3 regions of the Kineococcus gynurae genome follow, and region 2 is predicted to be linked to each of the others. Evidence: riboswitches for the same ligand, from Rfam matches in the RefSeq annotation. Region 2 holds a riboswitch; each other region holds the start of a gene.
The links. Region 2 has a riboswitch for S-adenosylmethionine ahead of ACFFKU_RS08620 (flavin reductase family protein). Riboswitches for the same ligand answer to the same signal wherever they lie in the genome.
Positions count from the first base shown of each region.

Region 1: it holds a riboswitch for S-adenosylmethionine, as region 2 does, so the genes downstream of both, ACFFKU_RS14850 (GNAT family N-acetyltransferase) here and ACFFKU_RS08620 (flavin reductase family protein) in region 2, are expected to answer to the same signal.
Region 3: it holds a riboswitch for S-adenosylmethionine, as region 2 does, so the genes downstream of both, ACFFKU_RS02170 (MetQ/NlpA family ABC transporter substrate-binding protein) here and ACFFKU_RS08620 (flavin reductase family protein) in region 2, are expected to answer to the same signal.

Region 1 covers NZ_JBHLUI010000010.1:246,175-251,287, reverse strand. The annotation lists gene menD (2-succinyl-5-enolpyruvyl-6-hydroxy-3-cyclohexene-1-carboxylic-acid synthase) at 1-1,168, opposite strand, end outside; gene ACFFKU_RS14860 (PaaI family thioesterase) at 1,358-1,717, shown strand; gene ACFFKU_RS14855 (o-succinylbenzoate synthase) at 1,677-2,702, opposite strand; SAM riboswitch class IV at 2,758-2,871, shown strand; gene ACFFKU_RS14850 (GNAT family N-acetyltransferase) at 2,887-3,417, shown strand; gene ACFFKU_RS14845 (tautomerase family protein) at 3,401-3,790, opposite strand; gene ACFFKU_RS14840 (1,4-dihydroxy-2-naphthoyl-CoA synthase) at 3,881-4,819, shown strand; gene ACFFKU_RS14835 (putative bifunctional diguanylate cyclase/phosphodiesterase) at 4,858-5,113, opposite strand, start outside.
Region 2 covers NZ_JBHLUI010000008.1:470,706-475,818, reverse strand. The annotation lists gene ACFFKU_RS08630 (sulfurtransferase) at 1-640, opposite strand, end outside; gene ACFFKU_RS08625 (hypothetical protein) at 847-975, opposite strand; SAM riboswitch class IV at 1,190-1,306, shown strand; gene ACFFKU_RS08620 (flavin reductase family protein) at 1,302-1,871, shown strand; gene ACFFKU_RS08615 (NtaA/DmoA family FMN-dependent monooxygenase) at 1,884-3,185, opposite strand; gene ACFFKU_RS08610 (LLM class flavin-dependent oxidoreductase) at 3,182-4,195, opposite strand; gene acs (acetate--CoA ligase) at 4,304-5,113, shown strand, end outside.
Region 3 covers NZ_JBHLUI010000003.1:167,139-172,251, reverse strand. The annotation lists gene ACFFKU_RS02175 (methionine ABC transporter ATP-binding protein) at 1-656, opposite strand, end outside; gene ACFFKU_RS02170 (MetQ/NlpA family ABC transporter substrate-binding protein) at 658-1,611, opposite strand; SAM riboswitch class IV at 1,666-1,781, opposite strand; gene ACFFKU_RS02165 (alpha-keto acid decarboxylase family protein) at 1,877-3,577, opposite strand; gene ACFFKU_RS02160 (Lrp/AsnC family transcriptional regulator) at 3,680-4,141, shown strand; gene ACFFKU_RS02155 (SDR family oxidoreductase) at 4,200-5,078, shown strand; gene ACFFKU_RS02150 (GGDEF domain-containing protein) at 5,099-5,113, opposite strand, start outside.

The DNA of each region.
Region 1 (5,113 bases), on a different contig from region 2:
CGGACAGTGCGCCGGGGCCGTCGAGCAGCCCCGCGAGCGCCGCCTCGGTGCGCTCGGCCGCCTGCTTCCAGCGGCGGGCCCAGCGGCGCTCGGCGGGCAGGGCGGGCGCGTCGACCGTGGCGGCGGGCAGGACGGCGGAGGCCCGGAACCCGGCGTCGGACCAGGCTCCCCCGCCGCTGACGACGACGACCTCGACGTCGTCGCGGGCCAGCAGCCGTGACACCGGCCGCGACAGGGTCGGGTGTCCGAAGAGGACCACCCGGTCGACGGCCTTGCCGAGCGGGCCCTCGCTGTCGTCGGACTCCAGCAGCACGCGGTAGGCGCCGACGGTGTTCTCCCCGCCGCGGGCCCCCGAGGAGGGTTCGGCCAGCAGCGGCCACCCGGCCTGCTCGGCCAGCGCCCGCGCCGCGGCCCCCACGGCCGGGTCGGGGCAGTCGCCGGCCAGCACGAGGGTCCGCGGACCCCGGGGCAGGACGACGGGGGTCGCCGGGGCCGCGGGGGCGACCCGGGTGAGCCCGGCCGGGTCGCGCCCGGCCAGGCGCGGGTGCGCCGAGAGCTCCTCGATCTCCGGGTCCGGCTCCAGCGAGCGCAGGGTCGAGCCCGGCGTCAGCGGGTCGGCGAAGGCGACGTCGAGGTGGACCGGGCCGGGGGCCCGACCCGTCCGACCGCGGGCCGCCGCCACGGCCCGGGAGACGCTGGAGCGCCAGCTCGGGGCCTGCCGGTCGGGGTCCACGGGGGCGGGCACGTCGGCCGAGAACCGCACCGAGGGCAGGAACAGACGGGCCTGGGCGTCGGCCGTCTGGCTGGCCCCGGACCCGCGCAGCTCGTGCGGACGGTCGGCGGTCAGGACGATGAGCGGCACCCCGGCGTGGTGGGCCTCCAGCACCGCGGGGTGCAGGTTGGCGGCGGCGGTCCCGCTGGTGGTGACGACGGCGGCGAGCTCGGCGCGGGCGGGCGAGCCGGCCCCGCGGGCCAGGCCCAGGGCGAGGAACCCGGCGCTGCGCTCGTCGACCCGCACGTGCAGCTGCAGCCGTCCGGCCTCGGCGGCGGCCGCCGCGGCGTAGGCGAGCGGGGCGCTGCGCGAGCCGGGGGCGAGGACGAGGTGGCGCAGACCCAGTCGGACGAGGGCGTCGACGAGGACCGCCGCCAGCGCGGTCGAGGGATTCACCCTCCGATGGTCTCTCGCTTCCGAAGATCCGCGCGCCACGGGGCACCCACCCGGACCCGTCCCGCGGGGGCCGTGTGCCAGGCTCCCGCCATGACCGACACCGTCGAGCCCGGGGCGGACCTGGGGCACCTGAACGAGGTCTTCGCCGCGGCCGCCCCCGCCGGGCTGGGCCCGACCCTGCTGCAGCGCATGGGGATCGAGATCCTGGAGGCCACGCCCGAGCGGCTGGTCGCGACCATGCCGGTCGAGGGCAACCAGCAGATCGCCGGCCTGCTGCACGGGGGCGCGAGCTGCGTGCTGGCCGAGACCCTGGGCTCGATCGGGGCGACCCTGCACGGGTGGCCGCACTCCCTGGCCGTGGGCCTGGACATCAACGCGACCCACCACCGCTCGGCGACGTCGGGCGTCGTGACCGGCACGGCCACGGCCATCACCCTGGGCCGCACGATCGCCAGCCACGAGGTCGTCGTCACCGACGAGGACGGTCGACGGCTCTGCACGGCCCGGATCACGAACCTGCTGCGACCCCGTCCGGGTCGTCCGGGCTGAGCACGGCGTGGGCGGCCCGCAGCCGCTCGCGCCACCACCCCTGCCGCTCCTGCGGGGCGCGGTGGCGTTCGACGAGGTCGGCGTCGGCCACGGCCGGACCCACCGGGAGGCGACCGTCGACCGGGACGAGCGGGTCGTGGCGGACGTCGCCGGCCAGCAGCGCGACGGTTCCGAGGCCGCAGGCGTGGGGCAGCTCGGGCAGGGCCGCGGCCAGGGCCAGGCCGGCGGCGATGCCGACCGAGGTGTCCAGGGCCGAGGAGACGACCACCGGCAGCCCGCAGGCCGCGGCGACGGCGAGCGCCGGCCGGACCCCGGCCAACGGGGCTACCTTGAGGACGACGAGGTCGGCGGCCTCCAGCCCGACGACCCGCAGCGGGTCCTCGGCCTTGCGGATGCTCTCGTCGGCGGCCAGCGGGACGACCGCGCCGCTGCGGTGCATCCGGCGGCGCAGCTCGGCCAGCTCCTCCAGGCTCGCGCAGGGTTGCTCGGCGTACTCCAACCCGCTCTCGCCCAACGCGTCGAGGGCGCGTTCGGCCTCGTCGACGGTCCAGCCGCCGTTGGCGTCGACCCGGATCCGCGCGTCGGCCCAGGCGCAGCGACGCACGGCCCGGACCCGGTCGACGTCGTCGGCGAGGGTCTGACCCCGTTCGGCGACCTTGACCTTGACCGTCCGGCAGTCGCCGAACCCGGCGAGGACGGCGGGGACGTCGGCGCCGGGCACGGCGGGCACGGTCGCGTTGACCTCGACGGACGCGCGCCGGGGGGCGGGGAACCCCGTCCAGGCGGCCTCGATCGCCGCGGCGAGCCAGCGGGAGCTCTCCTGCGCGTCGTACTCGAGGAAGGGGGCGAACTCGCCCCAGCCGGCCGGGCCCCGCAGCAGCAGCGCCTCCCGGGTGGTGATGCCCCGGAATCGGCGGTGCAGGGGAAGGGTCACGACGACCGCGGCGTCGAGGAGCTCGGCGAGGTCGGGGGTGGTGGGGCTCACCCGGGCATCCTGACGCCGGTTCGGCCCATCGTGCGCGTCCGTTAGGCTGCCGACAGGTCAAGAGGTCCGCTGCGGTGTCCCAGCCGGCGGCCGGCAACCCCTCACGCGACGGGGTGCTCCTGGGACAAGACCTGGCCGGTGCGGAGGGCGTACCCGGCAAGCGCGGTACCGACGGGAGCACGTGGTGAGCCTCCTCAGCGACGTCCGGACCCTCGTGCGTCCGGCCCGACCCGACGAGTTCGACGCGGTCGGGCACCTGGCGCTGCGCGCCTACGCCCACGACTACGCCCTCGCCGGGCCGTACGCGGCCTCGGTGGCCGACGCCGCCGGCCGCGCCGCCGAGCACGAGCTGGTGGTGGCGGTGGACGCCCTCGAGGGGACCCTGCTCGGGACGGTCACCCTGCCGCGCCCGGGCCGCAACTGCTCGGCCGTGTCCCGGCCCGGCGAGATGGACCTGCGGCTGCTGGCCACCGACCCCGCCGCCCGCGGGCGCGGGGTGGCGACGTCGCTGGTCGAGCACGCCCTCGCCGTCGGGCGGCAGCGCGGCCTGGACCGGCTGGTGCTGGCCTCCCAGGCGCGGATGGTCGCCGCGCACCGGCTCTACGAGCGGCTGGGGTTCGCCCGGCTGGCCGAGCGCGAGGTGCACGTGCTGGCCGACGGCCGGGTCCACGTCTACGGGCGGGACCTGGGCGCGGGGGTCAGAGTTCCCCGGTGAGGAACTGCGCCCGGCCGTGCCCGAAGGACCAGTCGTCGTCACCGCTCTCGACGACCGAGACCACGACGTCGGAGGTCTTGATGCCGCAGTCGCGGGCGAGGTTCTCGACGAGCAGGGCGTAGAAGCGCTCCTTGGCCGCCCGACCGCGGGGGCGGCTGGTGACCTGCAGCAGCACGACGTCGTCGGTGCGCTCGATCCCGAGGCCGGTGTCGTGCAGGACGAGCTCGCCCGGGGCGTGCTGGTGGACGACCTGGTAGCGGTCGGAGTCCGGGACGGCGAAGGCCTCGACCATCGCGGTGTGGGCGGCGTCGAGCAGGGTGCGGAGCTGGTCGGGCGTACGGCCGACGACGAGGTCGAAACGGAGCAGCGGCATGGATGAACCTCCTTGTTTGTCCTTACATACTGACATGGCCGGGGTCGTGGGCGCCAGCCCTCCGGAGGATGCGGCGGATACCGTGCCCGGGTGAGCGAGCGTGCCGTCAGCGACCTGTTCGACCCCGAGGCCTGGGAGGAGGTCGCCGGTTTCGGCGACCTGGAGGACATCACCTACCACCGCTGCCGGCGGCCGGGCCCGGAACGAGGGACGGTGCGGATCGCCTTCGACCGCCCGGAGGTGCGCAACGCGTTCCGCCCTCGCACGGTCGACGAACTGGCCCGGACCCTGGACCACGCCCGCCGCACCCCGGACGTCGGCTGTGTCCTGCTGACCGGGAACGGCCCCAGCCCGCGCGACGGGGGGTGGGCGTTCTGCTCCGGCGGGGACCAGCGCATCCGCGGCCGCTCGGGCTACCAGTACGCCGAGGGCGAGACCGCCGACACGGTCGACGCCGCCCGGGTCAAGGCCGAGGGCGGACGGCTGCACATCCTCGAGGTGCAGCGCCTGATCCGGTTCATGCCCAAGGTCGTGGTCGCCGTCGTGCCCGGGTGGGCCGCCGGCGGGGGGCACAGCCTGCACGTCGTCGCCGACCTCACCCTGGCCAGCGCCGAGCACGCCCGGTTCAAGCAGACCGACGCCGACGTGGGGAGTTTCGACGCCGGGTACGGCTCGGCCTACCTGGCCCGGCAGGTCGGGCAGAAGTTCGCCCGCGAGATCTTCTTCCTCGGCCGCCCCTACAGCGCCGAGGAGGCGCACCGCATGGGCATGGTGAACGCGGTCGTCCCCCACGCCGATCTGGAGTCGGTCGCGCTGGCGTGGGCCGCGGAGATCAACCGCAAGTCGCCCACCGCGCAACGGATGCTGAAGTTCGCGTTCAACGCGGTGGACGACGGGATGGTCGGGCAGCAGGTGTTCGCCGGGGAGGCGACCCGGCTGGCCTACATGACCGACGAGGCCGTGGAGGGCCGGGACTCGTTCCTGCAGAAGCGGGAACCGGACTGGTCGCCGTTCCCCTGGTACTTCTGAGCCCCGGCCCGTTCAGGCAGACCGTTCGGGCCGACCGTTCAGGCGGACAGCGACCGGATGCGCCGGGAGGCGAGGAACTCCTGCACCTCGGCCAGCGGCAACGGCCGGCAGTACAGGTGGCCCTGGACCAGCGGGCACCCCATGTCGCGCAGGATGTCGGCCTGGTCGGCGGCCTCGACGCCCTCGGCCACGACGGACAGGTCGAGGGCCTGCCCCATCTTGACCATGCCCTCGACCAGGGCGCGGGAGGTCGACTCGGTGGCGATGTCCTGCACGAAACTCCGGTCGATCTTG
Region 2 (5,113 bases):
CCGCACCCGGGACGTGGCCCCCGCGCAGGGTGCCCTCCTGCGGGTAGTCGGGCATGTGGGTGCGCTCACCGGTGTACTCCTGCGGGGAGCGGACGTCGATGAGCTGACCGCCGAGGAAGTCCCGGACGTCGTCCTTGAACGCCCGGATCGCGGCGTCGTCACGCTCCACCACGGGGTACTCGGTGCGCTCGGGCGAGGGGACGTCGGTGGTGAGCTCGCGGCCCTCGGCGACCCACTTGGCCCGGCCCCCGTCCAGCAGGCGCACGTCCTCGTGACCGAACAGGGTGAACACCCACAGCGCGTAGGCGGCCCACCAGTTGCTCTTGTCCCCGTACAGGACGATGGTGTCCTCGCGCCGGATCCCCTTGCGCGAGAGCAGGTCGGCGAAGCCTTCGCCGTCGACGTAGTCACGCGTGACGGGGTCGTTCAGCTCGGTGTGCCAGTCGACCTTGACCGAGCCGGGGATGTGGCCGGTGTCCCAGAGCAGGACGTCCTCGTCGCTCTCGACGACGACGAGCCCCTCCCGGCCGAGGTTCGCGGCGAGCCACTCCGTGCTGACCAGGCGCTCCGGATGGGCGTACTCGGCGAACCGGGCCTGGGAGGTGTCGACGTCGGGGCGGGTGTCGGTGGAGCTGGTCATCGGGGTTCTCTTCCGTTCGAGGGTGGGTCGGTCGGGGAGGGCGCGCGCACGGGCCGGACGGACCGGGGCGCGACGAGGCAGGGTCGGCCGGGTCGGCAGGGTCGGCCGGGTCGGGTTGTCGCGGCAGGGTGCCGCACGGGGCGGACGCCGGTGGGCGCCCGTCGTCCGGGCCGGACGAGCCCGCAGCGGGACCCGGCGAGGAGAGGTCAGCCGCGACAGGCGGCGGCGACGCAGCGGCACAGGTCGATGTGCCGGCGCGAGCGCAGGAGCAGGGGGCGCGGGACCGTGACGGCACGCGGGCGGGCGACCCGAGGGGTCCGGGTGCTCGTGGACATGACTTCCTCCATCGTCCCCGGCGGTAGCACCCGCTCCCGACCTGCGGGGGGTTGCTGCGGCGTCGTCGATCCGGGTCTCTCGGCCGCTCTGGATGGCGTTGCCGAGAACCGTGCCCGGCCCGCGACGCGATGTCAACCGCACCCGCCGGGCCGGACCCCCGGACGGCGCAGCCACGTTGCACCGGTTGCGGGCCGACAGTAGATTTCGATTGAAGGTCACGAGCGCCGACATCGAGCCCCGGCTGGTCGGCCGGCAACCCTCCGTCACGCGATGGGGTGCCCCGGGTGAAGACCAGGTCCTGCGGCGACCGCCGTCGGACAAGGACGTGAGACCCGCGCCCCGCGCGGGATCTGAGGAGGACACGAAGGTGAGCACCGTGACCGCGCCCCTGCTGCAGCACGACCGCGACGAGCTCGACGCGACCGTCCTGCGGACCGCCTTCGGGCGCTTCCCGACCGGTGTGGTGGGGGTGGCCGCCCTCGACCCCACGACCGGATCGCCGATCGGGTTCGCCGCCTCCAGCTTCGTCGGCGTCTCCCTCGACCCGCCGATCGTCGCCTTCTGCATCCAGTGGACGTCGGGCACCTGGCCGGTGCTGGAAGAGCTGCCCCGCATCGGCATCTCCGTGCTGGGCGAGAGCCACGACGCCACCGCCAAGGCGCTCGCCGCCAAGGGGCGCGACCGGTTCGCCGGGCTGACCACCCGCTCCAGCGAGCAGGGGGCCGTCTTCATCGACGGTGCCGCCTGCTGGTTGGAGACCTCGGTCCGTGAGGTGGTCGCCGCGGGCGACCACGGGATCGTGCTGCTCGACGTGCACGCGCTGACCACACCCGAGGACGTCGAGCCGCTGGTGTTCCACGGTTCCGCGTTCCGGCGGTTGCAGACCCGGGCCTGACCGGGGCCCGGGTCAGACCGGGCGCAACCCCAGGTGCTCGCGCAGGGTCCGCCCCGTGTACGCGCGGCGGTAGGTCCCCTTCTCCTGCAACAACGGCACCACCCGGTCGACGAACTCGTCCAGGCCCGTCGGCGTGAGCGTCGGGATCAGGATGAATCCGTCGGCGGCGTCGGCCTGAACGTACCGGTCGATCTCGTCGGCGACGTGCTGCGGCGTCCCGACGAACTGCTGCCGCTGGGAGACCTCGACCACGAGTTCCCGCACCCCCCAGCCGTGCCGCTGCTGCAGTTCCCGCCACGCGTTCGCGGTGGCGGCGCCGTCCTGGACGTGCCGGACCCGTCCCTGCGTCACGCCCGGCTCGGCCACGGGATCGCTCGCGGGGAGCGGCCCGTCGGGGTCGAGACCCGGCAGTTCGACGCCCCAGAGCTGCTCCACGAACGCCACGGCCTGCTCCGGACCGACCTGCTGGAACCGGATCTCCCGGGCCCGTTCGGCCGCGTCGGCCGCGCTGTCGCCGAGCACGAAACTCGCCCCCGGCAGGATCTTGACGTCGTCCCGGTCCCGCCCGGCCGCCTCGGCCCGGGCCCGCAGGTCGGCGGTGAACGCCTGCCCCGCCTCGAGGGATCCGTGGATGGTGAAGATGGCGTCGGCGTGGGCCGCGCCGAAACCGCGGCCGTCGGGCGAGTCCCCGGCCTGCACCAGGACCGGATGGCCCTGCGGGCTGCGCGGCAGCAGGGACCGACCCACCACGTCGAACTGCTCGCCCCGGTAGGCGACCTCGCGGGCGGGGGCACCGGGGGCCCACGAGTCCCAGAAGACCCGGGTCGCCTCGATCGTCTCGCGAGCCCGGACGTAGCGGTCCTCGCGCCGCAGGTACCCGCCCCGGCGGAAGTTCTCCCCGGTGAAGGCGTCGGAACTCGTCACCATGTTCCAGCCGGCCCGACCCGCCGAGAGGTGGTCGAGCGTCGCGAACTGCCGGGCCAGTTCGTAGGGCTCGTTGAAGGTGGTGCTGATCGTGCCGACCAGCCCCAGCCGTTCGGTCACCGCCGCCAGCGCGTTCAGCACCGGGAAGGTGTCGGGGCGGCCGACCACGTCGAGGTCGACGATCTGCCCCCGGTGCTCGCGCAGCCGCAGTCCCTCGGCGAGGAAGAAGAAGTCCATGAGTCCGCGCTCGGCCGTCCGGGCGAGGTGGACGAAGGACGCGAAGTCGGTCTGCGACCCGGCCCGCGGGTCGCGCCACACGGTCGTCGAGTTCACCCCGGGGAAGTGCGCCGCGAGGTGGATCTCCCGGCGCGCACCGCTCGGCCGGCTCATCGGTCCTCTCCCTCGACGGAGGGCGTCGGGTCGGTGGCGTAGCGGCTCACCGGCCGCGGCAGCCCCAGTCGCTCGCGCAGGGTCCGCGGCCCGGCCGTGCCGGCGGGGCGCGCACCGGTCGCGGCGAGGCGGTCCAGCAGGTCGTCCGGGCCGGCGGGCCCGGCCACCAGGACGATCCCGTCCCAGCCGTCGGCGGCCGCACCGGTCACCGCGGCCCCTGGCCCGTCCCCGAGGTCCCCGACGTCGAGGAGCAGCAGCGGCGCGGGCCGGCCCCGGTCGGCGGCCGCGGCCCGGACCCGGGCCGCGAGGGCGGGCGCGCCCTCCCCCGCGGGCACCCGGACCAGGTCGGCGTGCTCGGCCGCGACCGGCAGCACGGCGTCCAGGGGGGCCGGATCCGTCGGGTCGTCGGCGGCGAGGGACACGACGACCGGAGGTTGGCCCTGCGGCGAGCGCGGGGTGATCGAGGGGCCCTTCACCGAGAACTCCGGCCCGACGTGGTCGACGTGGTGGAGCCTGTCGCGGTCGACGTAGCGACCGGTCGCGACGTCGCGGACCACCGCGTCGTCCTCCCAGCTGTCCCAGAGCTTGCGGACCACCGTCACGGTGTCCGCGGCCTCGCCCCAGAGCCGTCCGGGCGGCGCCGGGGGGCGACGGCCGAACGCCGCGGCCTCGACCGGCCCCGTGGAGACGGCGACCTGCCACCCCGCCCGCCCCGCGCTGACCAGGTCGAGCGTGGCGATCGCCTTGTTGGTGTGGAAGGGCTCGGTGTGCGTCGTCGTGACGGTCGGGACGAGGCCGATCCGCCGGGTCGACGGCGCGACCCGGCAGGCCACGGCGACCGCGTCGGGACGCGGCCCGGGACCGGGGACCCACGAGTCCGCCAGCAGCAGCAGGTCGACCCCGACCGCCTCGGCGCGCGTCGCCACGCGCACCCAGAAGTCCGGCGAGACCGCCTCGGCGGGTTCGGCGCCGACGGTCACGGGTTGGAGTCCGAGCAGGAAGTCAGGCACGGCGGGTGCAGCACCACCGCGGCCGCGGGTGTTCCCTGCGGGTGTTCCTTGCCGGTGTTCCCTGCGGGTGTTCCCTGGGAGTGTTCCTCGTCCACTAGGGTCCGGCTCATGCCTGCCACCCCCGACGACGGCTCCGCCACGGTCTCCCCCGGGGTCCCCGCCGAGGTCTTCGAACCCTCCGACGCGTTCCGGGCCCAGGCCAACGTCGGCGCCGGCGAGCACGAGCGCGCCGCCGCCGACGTCGAGGCGTTCTGGGCCGAGCAGGCCGCGCGGCTGCAGTGGGACGAACCGTGGCGCGCGGTCTTCGACGACTCGACGATGCCGACCGCGCAGTGGTTCGTCGGCGGGCGCCTGAACGTCGCGGTGAACTGCGTCGACCGGCACGTCGCGGCCGGGCGGGGCGACAAGGTCGCGCTGTTCTGGGAGGGCGAGCCCGGCGACAGCCGCCGGATCACCTACGCCGATCTGCAGGACGAGGTCTGCCGGCTCGCCAACGCGCTGCAGGAGCTGGGGATCGAGCAGGGCGACCGCGTGGTGCTGTACCTGCCGGTGCTGCCCGAGACCATCGTCACGACGCTGGCCTGCGCCCGCATCGGCGCGGTCGTCAGCCTGGTGTTCGGCGGCTTCTCGGCCGAGGCCCTGCGTTTCCGCGTCGCCGACACCGGAGCCAAACTCCTGGTGACGACGGACGGGCAGTTCCGCCGGGGCCGCGCGGTCGGGGTGAAGGCCGCGGCCGACGCCGCCGTGGCCGGGTTGGACCACGTCGAGCACGTGCTGGTGCTGCGCCGCACCGGGGAGCAGACCCCCGACGTGCCCTGGACGGAGGGCCGCGACGTCTGGTGGCACGACCTGGTCGACCGGCAGAGCCCGCAGCACGTCGCCGAGGGTTTCGACGCCGAGACGCCGCTGTTCATCATC
Region 3 (5,113 bases), on a different contig from region 2:
TCCATGACCGCGACCCGGTCGGCGATCTGGCGGACCGCCTCCATCTCGTGGGTGATGAGGACGACGGTGACCCCGAGCTCGGTGTTGACCCGCCGCAGCAGGGCCAGCACCTCCTCGGTGGTCTCCGGGTCCAGCGCGCTGGTCGCCTCGTCGGCGAGCAGCAGCGGCGGGTTCGTGGCCAGGGCCCGGGCGATGCCGACGCGCTGCTTCTGCCCGCCCGACAACTGCTCGGGGTAGGCGTGCGCGCGGTCCAGCAGCCCGACGAAGTCGAGCAGCTCCGCCACCCGCCGGTCCCGCTCGGCCCGGGCGACACCGGCCACCTTGAGCGGGTAGCCGACGTTCTTGGCGACCGTCCGGGACCGGAACAGGTTGAACTGCTGGAAGATCATCCCGATCCGCGACCGCGCGGCCCGCAGCTCCTTCTCGGACAACCGGGTCAGGTCCTGACCCGCCACCCGGACGGATCCCGAGGTCGGCATCTCCAGGGCGTTGACGAGGCGTACCAGGGTGGACTTGCCGGCCCCGGAGTACCCGATGACCGCCAGCACCTCGCCCTCGGCGACCTCGAGGCTGACGTCGTCGACCGCCACGACCGGCCCGGCCCCGGGCCGGTCGTAGCGCTTGCCGACCTTGTCGAGCGTGACGAGCGCGGTCACGTCAGGCCGCGTCCCGCGCGTCCTGCTCGACCGTGGCCAGGTCGGCCTGCAGCTTGGCCGCGGACTCGTCCACCACGACCGCGGTCGGGTTGGCCTTCTTGAACAGCTCCTGGACCGACGGGTCGTGCCAGAGTTCACCGAGCTTGCGGTACGTCTCGTTGCCCTTGTCCTCGGCGCGGACCGCGAACAGGTTGACGTACGGCGCCGCGGTCGGGTCGGACGGGTCGTCCTGGGCGATCGCGTCGTCCAGCGGGAGCTTCGCGTCGGTCGCGTAGTTCTGGTTCACGATCGCGGCCACGGCCGAACCGGAGAGCAGCGCGTTGGCGGTCTGCGAGGCGTCGATCGGGGTGACCTTGACCTTGGCGCTGGTGACGTCGGAGACGGTGGAGTAGGCGTTGCCGCCGTCGGCCAGCGTGATCAGCCCGGCCGACTGCAGCACGAGCAGGCCGCGCGCCTCGTTGATCGCGTCGTTCGGGATGGCGACGACGGAACCCTGCGGGATCGCCGAGGCGTCGTCGACCGTGGTCGAGTACAACGGCAGCGGGTAGACCGCGGTGGAGGCGATCGGCTGCAGGTCGTCGTCGGCGGTGACGTTGTAGTTCGCCAGGTACTGGATGTGCTGGAACTGGTTGATGTCCAGCTCACCCTGCGACAGCGCCGGGTTCGGCAGGCTGTAGTCGCCGAAGTTGACCAGCTCGACGTCCACGTTCAGCTGCGACTTGGCCAGTTCGACGTAGGGCTTCCAGTAGTCCTGCGCCTTGTCGGCGACGCCGATCTTGACCGTCTGCGCCTCGGCCCCGCCGGCCGCCGTCGTGGTGACGTCGTCGCCGCCGCGGTTGAAGAAGATCACCGCGCCCACGACGACGAGGACGGCGACCACGATTCCCGCGACGATCGGGACCGGGCTGCGCTTCGGCTTGGGCGGGAGGGCGGGGGAGGACCCGGTGCTGGACATGGTTGGTCGACCTCTTTCACGCTCGTGCCGACGGAACGCTCGTCGGCGACTCAGAACCCGTACTTGCCGCGGCCCCGGGCGGGGAGCGGCCGAGTCTTCACCTGGGGCACCCCGCCACGGAGGAGGGTTGCCGGACAGCCAGCCAGGGCTTCGCGCTGTCACTCATGACCTGAGGGAACGCTAGGAGCCGCTGCTGCCCCCGTCAACTTCAGCGACGAGGGGGCGAGGAAACTCACACGGGACGTGCGTGGGGGAACCCCCCGGCTCAGCGGATGCTGCGGGCCAGCACCTTGAGCAGCTCGGGAGCATCGTCGCGGGGAAGCACGACTTCGATGAGGGCCGGCCGCTGCGGGTCGGCCCGACGTTCGGCGAGGACCTTGGTCAGGTCGGCCGACGTCGCCGCCCGGAACACCGCGGTGGCCGGCGCCCCGAGCGCCGCGGGCAGCTGCGTCCAGTTCCATGCCAGCACGTCCTGGTACACGGCCTCGGGGCTGGCGATGGCCCGTTCGACGGTGTAACCCTCGTTGTTCAGCAGGAAGATCGTCGGGGCCGGGCCGGTCGTCCGGGACCCCTGCTCCAGCAGGCGGCCGAGCTCGTTCACGGTGAGCTGCGCCGAACCGTCGCCGATGAGCAGCACGGTCTCGCGGTCCGGCGCGGCGAGCACCGCGCCGAGGGCCGCGGGCAGCGTGTACCCGATCGAGGACCACACCGGCTGACCCAGGAGGTCGCACCCGTCGGGGAGGGTGAGTTCCAGGGCACCGTAGAAGGAGGTGCCGGCCTCGGCCACGAGCAGGGTCCCCGGGGCCAGCCAGTCCTGCAGGATCGGCCAGAACTCGGCGTGGGCCAGCGGGGCGTCCCCCGTGATGGGCCGGGCGGAGGAGGCCCGGACCTCGGCGCGCGCCGTGACGGCACCGGTCCGGGCGGCGACGATCTCCTCCAGGATCCCCAGCGACTCCTCCAGGTGGACCCCGTGGAACTCCGCCCCGGCGACCCGCGCGTGGTCGAGCTGCAGGTCGACCACGGCGTCGGGGTCGAAACCGTGGGTGAACCGCCCGGTGAGGAAGTCGGTGAGCACGACGCCGGCCAGGACCAGCCGTTCCGTCCCGCCGGCCGCGGCCCCGTCCACCGCCGCCCGGGTCGCGGGAGCGACGGTGAACTCCCCCGCGTAGACCCCGAGGGTCGCCGGGTGCGACTCGTCGAGCATGGCCTTCGACGCCGACTGCGTCGCGACCCGGACCCCGCCGTGCGCGGCCACCGCCCGGACCCGGTCCTCCAGGTGCCGACGGTGCAACCGGGGACCGGCCAGGACGGTGAGCCCGGTGCTGCCGGACAGGTGCTCGGTGAGGGCGGCCCGGAACTCGGCCGCCGCCTCCACGTCGCTGCGCAGCAACCGCAGGGGGCGAGCGAGCGCGGCGGCGTTGACGGGCACGCGGGCGACGTCGGCGGGGACGCCCAGGTAGACGGGCTTGGAGGAGTCGACCGCCCGGCGCAGCACCCGGTCGATCGTCCGCGCCGCGTGCTCGGCCCGGACCACGACGGCCTCGGCGCACACCTCGGCGGCGATGCGCACGAAATGGCCGTGGTCGCCGTCGGCCAGGGAGTGGTGCAGGAGCAGTCCGGCCGACTGCGCCGCGGTGGACGGCATCCCCACGATCGAGACCACGGGAACGTCCTCGGCGAAGCTGCCCGCCAACGCGTTGACCAGCGAGAGTTCACCCACGCCGTAGGTGGTCACGACCGCCGCAGGCCCGCGACGGATCCGGGCGTACCCGTCGGCCGCGTACCCGGCGTTCAGCTCGTTGCTGGAACCGATCCAGCGCAGCGGGACCGGGCCTCGACCGGCCCCGAGCAGTTCGTCCAGCAAGCCCAGGTTGAAGTCCCCGGGCAACCCGAACAGGTGCCCGATCCCCAGCTGCTGCAACCGGGTCGCGAGGTAGCCGCCCACCGAGATCGTCTGCTCCGTCATGCCGGGATCGTGCGGCGCGGACGGCGAGATGCACAACCGTCGGGGTGTGCGGTGGGCGATCTGACCAATCACACCCGTCCCGTCGCCCGTAAACTGATCGACGTGACCACTCTCGACGCGACCGATCGGCGCATCCTGCTGGCCCTCGACGTCGACCCGCGCGCCACCGTCGCGAAGCTCGCCCTCGACCTGGGGCTGGCCCGGGGAACGGTGCACACCCGGTTGGAACGGCTCGCGGCACCGGAGGGACCGTTGGCCCCGCACTCGGTTCGGCTGCGGACGGCCGCGGTGGGTCTGCCGTTGCGGGCGATGGTCACGGCCGGGGTGGACCAGGACGAGTTCGACGACCTGCTGCGCGACCTGACGGGGATCGAGGAGGTCGTGGAGTGCCTGGGCACGGCCGGGGAGAACGATCTCCTCATCGAGATCGCGGCGCGCGACGCCGACCACATCTACGAGATCACCCAGAAGATCATGCGCTGCCGCGGGATCCGTCGAACAGCCACGTCTTTGGTCCTGCGCGAACTCCTGCCGCGACGGACGGCGCACCTGCTCCGGGGATGACCATGGTCGGCCACGGTTCTGGAGATGTCGTGACCCGCGTGGCGGGTTAGGAAGGAGCATGGCCGACCAGACGACGCCCACCGACCCCACGACGCAGCACCCCTCGAGCACGCCGGGGCAGTCCATCGACCATCCCGGCGCGACCGCCGACATGGATCTCACTCCCGACCACGGGGAGCAGACCTACCGCGGGACCGGGAAACTCGAGGGCCGTCGGGCCGTGATCACGGGTGGGGACTCGGGCATCGGACGGGCCGTGGCCCTGGCGTTCGCCCGCGAGGGGGCCGACGTCCTGGTCGTCCACCTGCCCGAGGAGCAGGCCGACGGGGACGAGACCGTCCGTCTGGTGACCGAGGCCGGCCGCAAGGGGATCAGCCTCCCCGGCGACCTGCGCGAGGAGAGTTTCTGCGTCGAGGTGATCGACACGGCGGTCCGCGAACTCGGGGGGCTGGACGTCCTGGTCAACAACGCGGCCTACCAGATGGCCGTGGACGGCATCGAGGACCTCAGCACCGACCAGCTCGTCCGGACGTTCACGACCAACGTCTTCGCGACCTTCTGGCTGAGCAAGGCCGCGGTCCCGCACCTGCAGCCGGGTTCCTCGATCATCAACACGGTGTCGATCCAGGCGGAGAGCCCCTCGGGCCCGCTGCTGGACTACGCGGCCACCAAGGCCGCCCTGGTGAACTTCACCACGAACCTCGGCGAGCAGCTCGCCCCGAAGGGGATCCGGGTCAACGCGGTGGCCCCGGGTCCGATCTGGACCCCGCTGATCCCGGCGACCATGCCGTCCGAGCAGGTCGAGGACTTCGGCGCGCAGACGCCGCTCGGTCGCGCGGGGCAGCCGGCCGAACTGGCCCCGGCCTACGTGTTCCTCGCCTCGCAGGAGTCGAGCTACATCGTCGGCGAGACGATCAAGGTGACCGGCGGGAAGTGATACCCGGTAGGTGCGGCGCGTCAGCGCCGGAGGCC